Regions from separate parts of the Tepidibacter aestuarii genome, predicted to be linked through region 1. Evidence: a T-box and tRNA genes for the amino acid it is inferred to sense, from the RefSeq annotation. Region 1 holds a T-box; the other regions hold tRNA genes.

Region 1 (2,161 bases):
TTGTTGAGATCCAACAACATATATGTTCTTATAAAAATCATATGTTTCTTTTCTATAAGTTGCAGCTGCTATATCTCTTGTTAAGTAAAGAGTTGACCCATCACTCTTAGTTATAAGAGCTGGAGGCATGTTGTAATCTTCAAGATCTACTATGTTAGCTCCTTTAGATTCTTTTAATAGTCCTCTTTCATTCATTATATCTATCATTCTAGGCATTTTGTCAGAATAGAAACTTTCACCTGCATATGAATCAAACTCTACTCCTAATATATCGTAAACTCTATTAAACTCTTCTAAACTTACTTCTCTAAACCACTTCCATAATTTAACCGCTTCTTCTTCTTCATCTTCAAGCTTTTTAAACCACATTCTAGCTTCTTCATCTATTGATGGATCTTTTTCAGCTTCATCATGGAATTGAACATATAATTTAAGTAAAGTTTTTATAGGTGCTTGTTTTACTTCTTCCTCGTCTCCCCATTTTTTAAATGCAACTATAAGTTTACCAAATTGTGTTCCGTAATCCCCTAAGTGATTTATTCTTACAGTATCAAACCCCAGTGCCTTATAAACCTTGTAAAGAGAATTACCTATTACAGTACTTCTAATATGTCCTATATGGAAAGGCTTAGCTATATTAGGAGATGAGAACTCAACTATAACTTTTTTACCTTCTCCTAAGTCACATTTACCATAATCATCTTTTTTTTCTAAAACTTCTGTAACTACTGATTTAGCTAAAGAAGATTTATCTACAAAAAAGTTTATATAAGCTCCTGCCGTTTCTACTCTTTGTATTAAATTAGTTTTTCCCATTTTTTCACAAAGTTCATTAGCTATCATATTAGGTGCTTTTCTAAAAACTTTAGCTAGTTTAAAACACGGAAAAGCATAATCTCCCATATCCTTATTTGGCGGTATTTCTATTAAAGAAATAATTTCTTCTAAACTTAAATCTGAAACTTGTGCCGATATAATATCCGCTACCTCTAATTTAAAATCTTTCATTTAGTATTCCTCCTATATATAAATCTTTATTTGAATATTCTTACAATACAAAAAACTCCCGTCTCTAAAAAAGAGACGAGAGTTATATCCCGTGTTACCACTCTTATTGATATATAAACTATATATCCACTCATATGTTTTTAACGTAAACAAACCGTATTTTCCTACTTGATTTCAGAAAATCTTCTCAAGGATGCGTTTCAATAAGACTATGTTGCTAGACTTTCACCAGTCTCTAGCTCGCTAAAACAATCATCATATCTACTTTTCCTATCATAGAATTTGTAATTTCAGTTTTACAATGTATATTAACAGAATTTTTAAATAAAGTCAAGCAGTTTTATTTATTTAAATTAACTATTTTTGTTTCATCTATAGATTTTATATCATTACAACCTGTAAGTATCATAGCTTGCTTTAATTCATTTTTAAAATTGTTTATAACTAATTCTACACCTTCTTGTCTACCTCCATATGATCCCCATATTATAGGTCTAGCAGCTAAAACTGCATCGGCTCCAAGAGCTATGTATTTTAATATATCAACACCTTGTCTTACAGATCCATCTGCAAGTATAGTTATTTTACCCTTTACTCTTTTAGCTATTTCAGGAAGAACCTCTGCAACTCCTAGAGTATGATCTAATATTCTTCCTCCGTGGTTAGAAACAACTATAGCAGCAGCTCCTACTTCAACCGCTAACTCAGCTTCATCAGCAGTCATTATACCTTTTAGTATAAATGGGAGCTTAGTTGATGATACTAACTCTTTTAATTCTTCTACTGTTTTAGGACCAACTGGTTGTCCATGAAGTGCCATAGTTATAAGTCCTGCTCCATCTACGTCTACTCCTACTGCTAAAGCACCTACCTCTTCTGCTTTTCTTATATTTTCTATTATTTTTTCGTTCTCTCTAGGCTTTATTATAGGTATTCCAGATCCATCAACCTTTTTTAGAGAATTTAAACCATCTACAAAGAATTGAGGATTACCACTATCACCAGTCATAGCAAAAGTTCCTGCATTTATGCTTCCAATAACTACATCATCGCTATACTGATCCTCAGTTAAAAATCCTCCCATATTGATAGAACTTCCTGTAACAGGAGCTGTTATTAAAGGTATCTCTATTCTTTTACCAAATATCTCAGT
Region 2 (2,161 bases), 830 kb from region 1:
GAGCTACCTTGGAACGTAATTTCGTAACAACAAAATATATATTATCATATTTGATTGTTACTGTCAATATGTTTTATGGAGGCGACACCCAGATTCGAACTGGGGATGAAGGAGTTGCAGTCCTCTGCCTTACCACTTGGCTATGTCGCCATTTTTCTTGGTGACCCATCCGCGACTCGAACGCGGGACACCCTGATTAAAAGTCAGGTGCTCTACCGACTGAGCTAATGGGTCAAAATATGGGGTGAGTAATGAGATTCGAACTCACGGCCTCCAGAGCCACAATCTGGCGCTCTAACCGACTGAGCTATACCCACCATATTGGTCGAGGTGGAGGGACTCGAACCCCCGGCCCCATGGTCCCAAACCACGTGCGCTACCAAACTGCGCTACACCTCGATATAATATATTAAATAAAGTGGTGGGCCTTCAGGGACTCGAACCCCAGACCTACCGGTTATGAGCCGGGCGCTCTAACCAACTGAGCTAAAGGCCCACTTTATTTGGTAGCGGCAACTAGATTCGAACTAGTGACCTTTCGGGTATGAACCGAACGCTCTAGCCAACTGAGCTATGCCGCCACATTTTATTGGTGCCCAGAGGCGGAATCGAACCACCGACACGGGGATTTTCAGTCCCCTGCTCTACCGACTGAGCTATCTGGGCATTTGGCGGAGGAGGTGGGATTTGAACCCACGGCCCCTTTCGGAGTCACTGGTTTTCAAGACCAGCTCCTTAAGCCACTCGGACACCCCTCCGCATTTCTTTGGTGACCCATCCGCGACTCGAACGCGGGACACCCTGATTAAAAGTCAGGTGCTCTACCGACTGAGCTAATGGGTCAGATTAAATTGGCTGGGGATGCTGGACTCGAACCAACGCATGCAGGAATCAAAATCCTGAGCCTTACCGACTTGGCGAATCCCCAGTATATGGCGTGCCTGCAGGGATTCGAACCCCGGACACGTGGCTTAGAAGGCCACTGCTCTATCCAACTGAGCTACAGGCACATATTTTGGAGCGGAAAACGAGATTCGAACTCGCGACCCTCGCCTTGGCAAGGCGATGCTCTACCACTGAGCCATTTCCGCTTATGGTGCGGGTGGAGGGACTTGAACCCCCACGCTAAAAGCGCTAGATCCTAAGTCTAGTGCGTCTGCCAATTCCGCCACACCCGCGCATTATTGATGGTGGAGGGGACTGGATTCGAACCAGTGAAAGCGATGCTAACAGATTTACAGTCTGCCCCCTTTGGCCAACTCGGGAACCCCTCCATGTTTTGGAGCTAGTGATAGGAATCGAACCTACAACCTGCTGATTACAAGTCAGCTGCTCTACCGTTGAGCCACACTAGCACTTTTTTATTTTTTTAAATATCCCAATTTAATTATTTGGCGACCTGGAAGGGACTCGAACCCTCGACCTCCAGCGTGACAGGCTGGCATTCTAACCAACTGAACTACCAGGCCAAATAATTGGTGGGCTCAACAGGGCTCGAACCTGTGACCCCCTGCTTGTAAGGCAGGTGCTCTCCCAGCTGAGCTATGAGCCCAATTATTAATGGTGACCCCTAGGGGAATCGAACCCCTGTTACCGCCGTGAAAGGGCGGTGTCTTAACCGCTTGACCAAGGGGCCATACTGGTTGCGGGAGCAGGACTTGAACCTACGACCTTCGGGTTATGAGCCCGACGAGCTGCCAACTGCTCCATCCCGCGTTATTGTGGTGCCGAGGACCGGAATCGAACCGGTACGATCTGTAAGGACCGCAGGATTTTAAGTCCTGTGCGTCTGCCAGTTCCGCCACCTCGGCATTTTTTTTGGCTCCAAGGGTGGGGCTCGAACCCACAGCCTATCGGTTAACAGCCGATTGCTCCACCATTGAGCTACCTTGGAACATACGTGGCTACGTCTTACTCTCCCAGGGGGCTGCCCCCCAAGTACCATCAGCGCTAAAGAGCTTAACTTCTGTGTTCGGAATGGGAACAGGTGTATCCTCTTTGCTATAATAACCACATATTGGAGCGGGTGAAGGGAGTCGAACCCTCGCAGCCGGCTTGGAAGGCCGGAACTCTACCACTGAGCTACACCCGCATATTAAGTATTAAGATTAATACTTTCAAAATTGACCAGATTTAAAATTTGGTTAAGTCCTCGATCTAT
Region 3 (2,161 bases), 840 kb from region 1:
ATTTAAAAAAATAAAAAAGTGCTAGTGTGGCTCAACGGTAGAGCAGCTGACTTGTAATCAGCAGGTTGTAGGTTCGATTCCTATCACTAGCTCCAAAACATGGAGGGGTTCCCGAGTTGGCCAAAGGGGGCAGACTGTAAATCTGTTAGCATCGCTTTCACTGGTTCGAATCCAGTCCCCTCCACCATCAATAATGCGCGGGTGTGGCGGAATTGGCAGACGCACTAGACTTAGGATCTAGCGCTTTTAGCGTGGGGGTTCAAGTCCCTCCACCCGCACCATAAGCGGAAATGGCTCAGTGGTAGAGCATCGCCTTGCCAAGGCGAGGGTCGCGAGTTCGAATCTCGTTTTCCGCTCCAAAATATGTGCCTGTAGCTCAGTTGGATAGAGCAGTGGCCTTCTAAGCCACGTGTCCGGGGTTCGAATCCCTGCAGGCACGCCATATACTGGGGATTCGCCAAGTCGGTAAGGCTCAGGATTTTGATTCCTGCATGCGTTGGTTCGAGTCCAGCATCCCCAGCCAATTTAATCTGACCCATTAGCTCAGTCGGTAGAGCACCTGACTTTTAATCAGGGTGTCCCGCGTTCGAGTCGCGGATGGGTCACCAAAGAAATGCGGAGGGGTGTCCGAGTGGCTTAAGGAGCTGGTCTTGAAAACCAGTGACTCCGAAAGGGGCCGTGGGTTCAAATCCCACCTCCTCCGCCAAATGCCCAGATAGCTCAGTCGGTAGAGCAGGGGACTGAAAATCCCCGTGTCGGTGGTTCGATTCCGCCTCTGGGCACCAATAAAATGTGGCGGCATAGCTCAGTTGGCTAGAGCGTTCGGTTCATACCCGAAAGGTCACTAGTTCGAATCTAGTTGCCGCTACCAAATAAAGTGGGCCTTTAGCTCAGTTGGTTAGAGCGCCCGGCTCATAACCGGTAGGTCTGGGGTTCGAGTCCCTGAAGGCCCACCACTTTATTTAATATATTATATCGAGGTGTAGCGCAGTTTGGTAGCGCACGTGGTTTGGGACCATGGGGCCGGGGGTTCGAGTCCCTCCACCTCGACCAATATGGTGGGTATAGCTCAGTCGGTTAGAGCGCCAGATTGTGGCTCTGGAGGCCGTGAGTTCGAATCTCATTACTCACCCCATATTTTGACCCATTAGCTCAGTCGGTAGAGCACCTGACTTTTAATCAGGGTGTCCCGCGTTCGAGTCGCGGATGGGTCACCAAAAAAAATGGCGACATAGCCAAGTGGTAAGGCAGAGGACTGCAACTCCTTCATCCCCAGTTCGAATCTGGGTGTCGCCTCCATTTTTTTTGTAAAAATCAAATAAGCGCCTATAGCTCAACTGGATAGAGTGTCTGACTACGAATCAGAAGGTTGGGGGTTCGAGTCCCTCTGGGCGCACCACGTTTAATTGGGCTCATAGCTCAGCTGGGAGAGCACCTGCCTTACAAGCAGGGGGTCACAGGTTCGAGCCCTGTTGAGCCCACCAATTTTGAAAAACACCTTTATTTTAAAGGTGTTTTTTTATTGTTTAAAAAATTATATAACGTTGAATCTATAGATAACAGCAATGGTGAATGTAAAAACTTATGGTTGCTATAAATGAATGTGAAGCTTTGAAAATAATAATCAGAATTTTATAAGGAGATCAATAATAGAAATTTTGTATTAATATATAAAATTAAACCCCCTCAGATACACTATTTATTGTGCATTTGAGAAGGTTCAACTATCTAGTAGATGATTTTTAATTACATAGCGTTTTTATATACTTCAATTATTTCTTCTAGAGAAGCTTGTTTAGGGTTAGTAAATCCGCAAGCATCTTTTAAAGCATTTTCAGAAAGAATAGTTAAATCTTCTTCTTTTGCATCTAGTTCTTTTAATCCAGAAGGAATCCCGATTTTTTTAGATAGTTTTTTAATAGAATCAATAACTTTAATAGCTGCTTTTTCATTTGAAATATTATGAATATCTTCTCCCATAGCTTTAGCAATGTCAACAAATCTATCAGGAACTACTTTAGAATTATATTCCTGAACATGAGGTAGTAATATAGCATTACAAACACCATGAGGTAGATCGTACAAACCACCTAACTGGTGTGCCATAGCATGAACATATCCAAGACTTGCATTATTAAATGCCATTCCAGCTAAAAATTGA
Region 4 (2,161 bases), 580 kb from region 1:
CTGATGAATACTAATAGATCGAGGACTTAACCAAATTTTAAATCTGGTCAATTTTGAAAGTATTAATCTTAATACTTAATATGCGGGTGTAGCTCAGTGGTAGAGTTCCGGCCTTCCAAGCCGGCTGCGAGGGTTCGACTCCCTTCACCCGCTCCAATATGTGGTTATTATAGCAAAGAGGATACACCTGTTCCCATTCCGAACACAGAAGTTAAGCTCTTTAGCGCTGATGGTACTTGGGGGGCAGCCCCCTGGGAGAGTAAGACGTAGCCACGTATGTTCCAAGGTAGCTCAATGGTGGAGCAATCGGCTGTTAACCGATAGGCTGTGGGTTCGAGCCCCACCCTTGGAGCCAAAAAAAATGCCGAGGTGGCGGAACTGGCAGACGCACAGGACTTAAAATCCTGCGGTCCTTACAGATCGTACCGGTTCGATTCCGGTCCTCGGCACCACAATAACGCGGGATGGAGCAGTTGGCAGCTCGTCGGGCTCATAACCCGAAGGTCGTAGGTTCAAGTCCTGCTCCCGCAACCAGTATGGCCCCTTGGTCAAGCGGTTAAGACACCGCCCTTTCACGGCGGTAACAGGGGTTCGATTCCCCTAGGGGTCACCATTAATAATTGGGCTCATAGCTCAGCTGGGAGAGCACCTGCCTTACAAGCAGGGGGTCACAGGTTCGAGCCCTGTTGAGCCCACCAATTATTTGGCCTGGTAGTTCAGTTGGTTAGAATGCCAGCCTGTCACGCTGGAGGTCGAGGGTTCGAGTCCCTTCCAGGTCGCCAAATAATTTGAAGAACAAGCTCACAGATGCTAAATATCTTTGGGTTTTTATTTTACAAAAAAATATATGCTAGTGTGGCTCAACGGTAGAGCAGCTGACTTGTAATCAGCAGGTTGTAGGTTCGATTCCTATCACTAGCTCCACACATGCGGGTGTGGCGGAATTGGCAGACGCACTAGACTTAGGATCTAGCGCTTTTAGCGTGGGGGTTCAAGTCCCTCCACCCGCACCAAAATATCATATGAGCGGAAATGGCTCAGTGGTAGAGCATCGCCTTGCCAAGGCGAGGGTCGCGAGTTCGAATCTCGTTTTCCGCTCCAATTTAATATGTACCTGTAGCTCAGTTGGATAGAGCAGTGGCCTTCTAAGCCACGTGTCCGGGGTTCGAATCCCTGCAGGTACGCCATTTCAAAAAGCTTAATCATTTAAATGGTTAAGCTTTTTTATTTAAAAAATTACATGATTTCGATTTATGGAAAACATAGATAAACGGTCTGAAGTAGCAACTATTTTAAGCAAAAATAATACTTTTTACTTATATTGCAAAATATATGTGCTTTGCTTATTGAATTATTTCTCAATGTATGAAATAATTAATCCGTAAAATAATATATAATAACAAATATTATAGGAGGTTACTAAATTGTGGGATATAAAAGATATCATAATGAACATAACTATCTTAGATATAATAGATATAAGTATAGTAGCTTATGTGTTTTATAAACTGTACATGTTAATAAAAGAAACTAGTGCAGAACAATTAATAAAAGGAATATTTGTACTTGTAGTAGCTACTAAATTAAGTGAACTTTTACAGTTGCATGTTGTGCACTGGGTACTAGCGAACACTATATCGATAGGAGTAATAGCTATACTTATAGTATTTCAGCCTGAACTCAGAAGGGCACTTGAATACATTGGGCGAACGAAATTTATATCAAAGCCCATAGGTGAATTTGATGAAGAAAATATAGATGAAATAATAGAAGAGTTAGTGGAGGCTATATATTCTTTGTCGAGACAAAAAATAGGAGCTTTAATAATAATAGAAAGAGAAACTGGTATAAATGATATAATTCAAACGGGAACAATTATAGATGCTAAAATAACAAGGCAACTTTTAATAAATTTGTTTATTCCGAATACTCCGCTTCATGATGGAGCTTTGGTAATAAAAAATAATAGAGCAAGAGCAGCGGGTTGTTTTTTACCTCTTACAGATAGTAAGTATGTAAACAAAGAATTGGGAACTAGACATAGAGCGGGTATAGGTATAAGTGAAAGGTCAGACTGCATATCTATAATAGTATCAGAAGAAACTGGAACAATATCAATAGCAGAAAATGGTAAATTATACAAGTCTATATCAAAAGAATA

What was found. The T-box of region 1 lies ahead of argS (arginine--tRNA ligase). A T-box ahead of a tRNA ligase gene usually reads a tRNA of that ligase, here a tRNA-Arg.
Region 2: it encodes a tRNA-Arg, which carries the amino acid that the T-box ahead of argS (arginine--tRNA ligase) is inferred to sense. The anticodon was not compared.
Region 3: it encodes a tRNA-Arg, which carries the amino acid that the T-box ahead of argS (arginine--tRNA ligase) is inferred to sense. The anticodon was not compared.
Region 4: it encodes a tRNA-Arg, which carries the amino acid that the T-box ahead of argS (arginine--tRNA ligase) is inferred to sense. The anticodon was not compared.

The regions. Positions count from the first base shown of each region.
Region 1 is NZ_OW235315.1:664,470-666,630, reverse strand. Features, by position in the region: gene argS (arginine--tRNA ligase) at 1-1,008, opposite strand, end outside; T-box leader at 1,077-1,294, opposite strand; gene M2214_RS03160 (alpha-hydroxy-acid oxidizing protein) at 1,349-2,161, opposite strand, start outside.
Region 2 is NZ_OW235315.1:3,459,424-3,461,584, forward strand. Features, by position in the region: tRNA gene M2214_RS16970 (tRNA-Asn) at 1-13, opposite strand, end outside; tRNA gene M2214_RS16975 (tRNA-Cys) at 77-150, opposite strand; tRNA gene M2214_RS16980 (tRNA-Lys) at 159-234, opposite strand; tRNA gene M2214_RS16985 (tRNA-His) at 241-317, opposite strand; tRNA gene M2214_RS16990 (tRNA-Pro) at 323-399, opposite strand; tRNA gene M2214_RS16995 (tRNA-Ile) at 420-496, opposite strand; tRNA gene M2214_RS17000 (tRNA-Met) at 505-581, opposite strand; tRNA gene M2214_RS17005 (tRNA-Phe) at 591-666, opposite strand; tRNA gene M2214_RS17010 (tRNA-Ser) at 670-758, opposite strand; tRNA gene M2214_RS17015 (tRNA-Lys) at 768-843, opposite strand; tRNA gene M2214_RS17020 (tRNA-Gln) at 853-928, opposite strand; tRNA gene M2214_RS17025 (tRNA-Arg) at 934-1,010, opposite strand; tRNA gene M2214_RS17030 (tRNA-Gly) at 1,017-1,091, opposite strand; tRNA gene M2214_RS17035 (tRNA-Leu) at 1,095-1,178, opposite strand; tRNA gene M2214_RS17040 (tRNA-Tyr) at 1,189-1,274, opposite strand; tRNA gene M2214_RS17045 (tRNA-Thr) at 1,281-1,355, opposite strand; tRNA gene M2214_RS17050 (tRNA-Asp) at 1,393-1,469, opposite strand; tRNA gene M2214_RS17055 (tRNA-Val) at 1,477-1,552, opposite strand; tRNA gene M2214_RS17060 (tRNA-Glu) at 1,562-1,636, opposite strand; tRNA gene M2214_RS17065 (tRNA-Met) at 1,641-1,716, opposite strand; tRNA gene M2214_RS17070 (tRNA-Leu) at 1,723-1,811, opposite strand; tRNA gene M2214_RS17075 (tRNA-Asn) at 1,820-1,894, opposite strand; rRNA gene rrf (5S ribosomal RNA) at 1,899-2,015, opposite strand; tRNA gene M2214_RS17085 (tRNA-Gly) at 2,019-2,092, opposite strand; rRNA gene M2214_RS17090 (23S ribosomal RNA) at 2,141-2,161, opposite strand, start outside.
Region 3 is NZ_OW235315.1:3,456,758-3,458,918, reverse strand. Features, by position in the region: tRNA gene M2214_RS16940 (tRNA-Thr) at 21-95, shown strand; tRNA gene M2214_RS16935 (tRNA-Tyr) at 102-187, shown strand; tRNA gene M2214_RS16930 (tRNA-Leu) at 198-281, shown strand; tRNA gene M2214_RS16925 (tRNA-Gly) at 285-359, shown strand; tRNA gene M2214_RS16920 (tRNA-Arg) at 366-442, shown strand; tRNA gene M2214_RS16915 (tRNA-Gln) at 448-523, shown strand; tRNA gene M2214_RS16910 (tRNA-Lys) at 533-608, shown strand; tRNA gene M2214_RS16905 (tRNA-Ser) at 618-706, shown strand; tRNA gene M2214_RS16900 (tRNA-Phe) at 710-785, shown strand; tRNA gene M2214_RS16895 (tRNA-Met) at 795-871, shown strand; tRNA gene M2214_RS16890 (tRNA-Ile) at 880-956, shown strand; tRNA gene M2214_RS16885 (tRNA-Pro) at 977-1,053, shown strand; tRNA gene M2214_RS16880 (tRNA-His) at 1,059-1,135, shown strand; tRNA gene M2214_RS16875 (tRNA-Lys) at 1,142-1,217, shown strand; tRNA gene M2214_RS16870 (tRNA-Cys) at 1,226-1,299, shown strand; tRNA gene M2214_RS16865 (tRNA-Arg) at 1,323-1,399, shown strand; tRNA gene M2214_RS16860 (tRNA-Val) at 1,409-1,484, shown strand; gene yiaY (L-threonine dehydrogenase) at 1,747-2,161, opposite strand, start outside.
Region 4 is NZ_OW235315.1:87,996-90,156, forward strand. Features, by position in the region: rRNA gene M2214_RS00410 (23S ribosomal RNA) at 1-34, shown strand, start outside; tRNA gene M2214_RS00415 (tRNA-Gly) at 83-156, shown strand; rRNA gene rrf (5S ribosomal RNA) at 160-276, shown strand; tRNA gene M2214_RS00425 (tRNA-Asn) at 281-355, shown strand; tRNA gene M2214_RS00430 (tRNA-Leu) at 364-452, shown strand; tRNA gene M2214_RS00435 (tRNA-Met) at 459-534, shown strand; tRNA gene M2214_RS00440 (tRNA-Glu) at 539-613, shown strand; tRNA gene M2214_RS00445 (tRNA-Val) at 623-698, shown strand; tRNA gene M2214_RS00450 (tRNA-Asp) at 706-782, shown strand; tRNA gene M2214_RS00455 (tRNA-Thr) at 850-924, shown strand; tRNA gene M2214_RS00460 (tRNA-Leu) at 930-1,013, shown strand; tRNA gene M2214_RS00465 (tRNA-Gly) at 1,027-1,101, shown strand; tRNA gene M2214_RS00470 (tRNA-Arg) at 1,111-1,187, shown strand; gene cdaA (diadenylate cyclase CdaA) at 1,425-2,161, shown strand, end outside.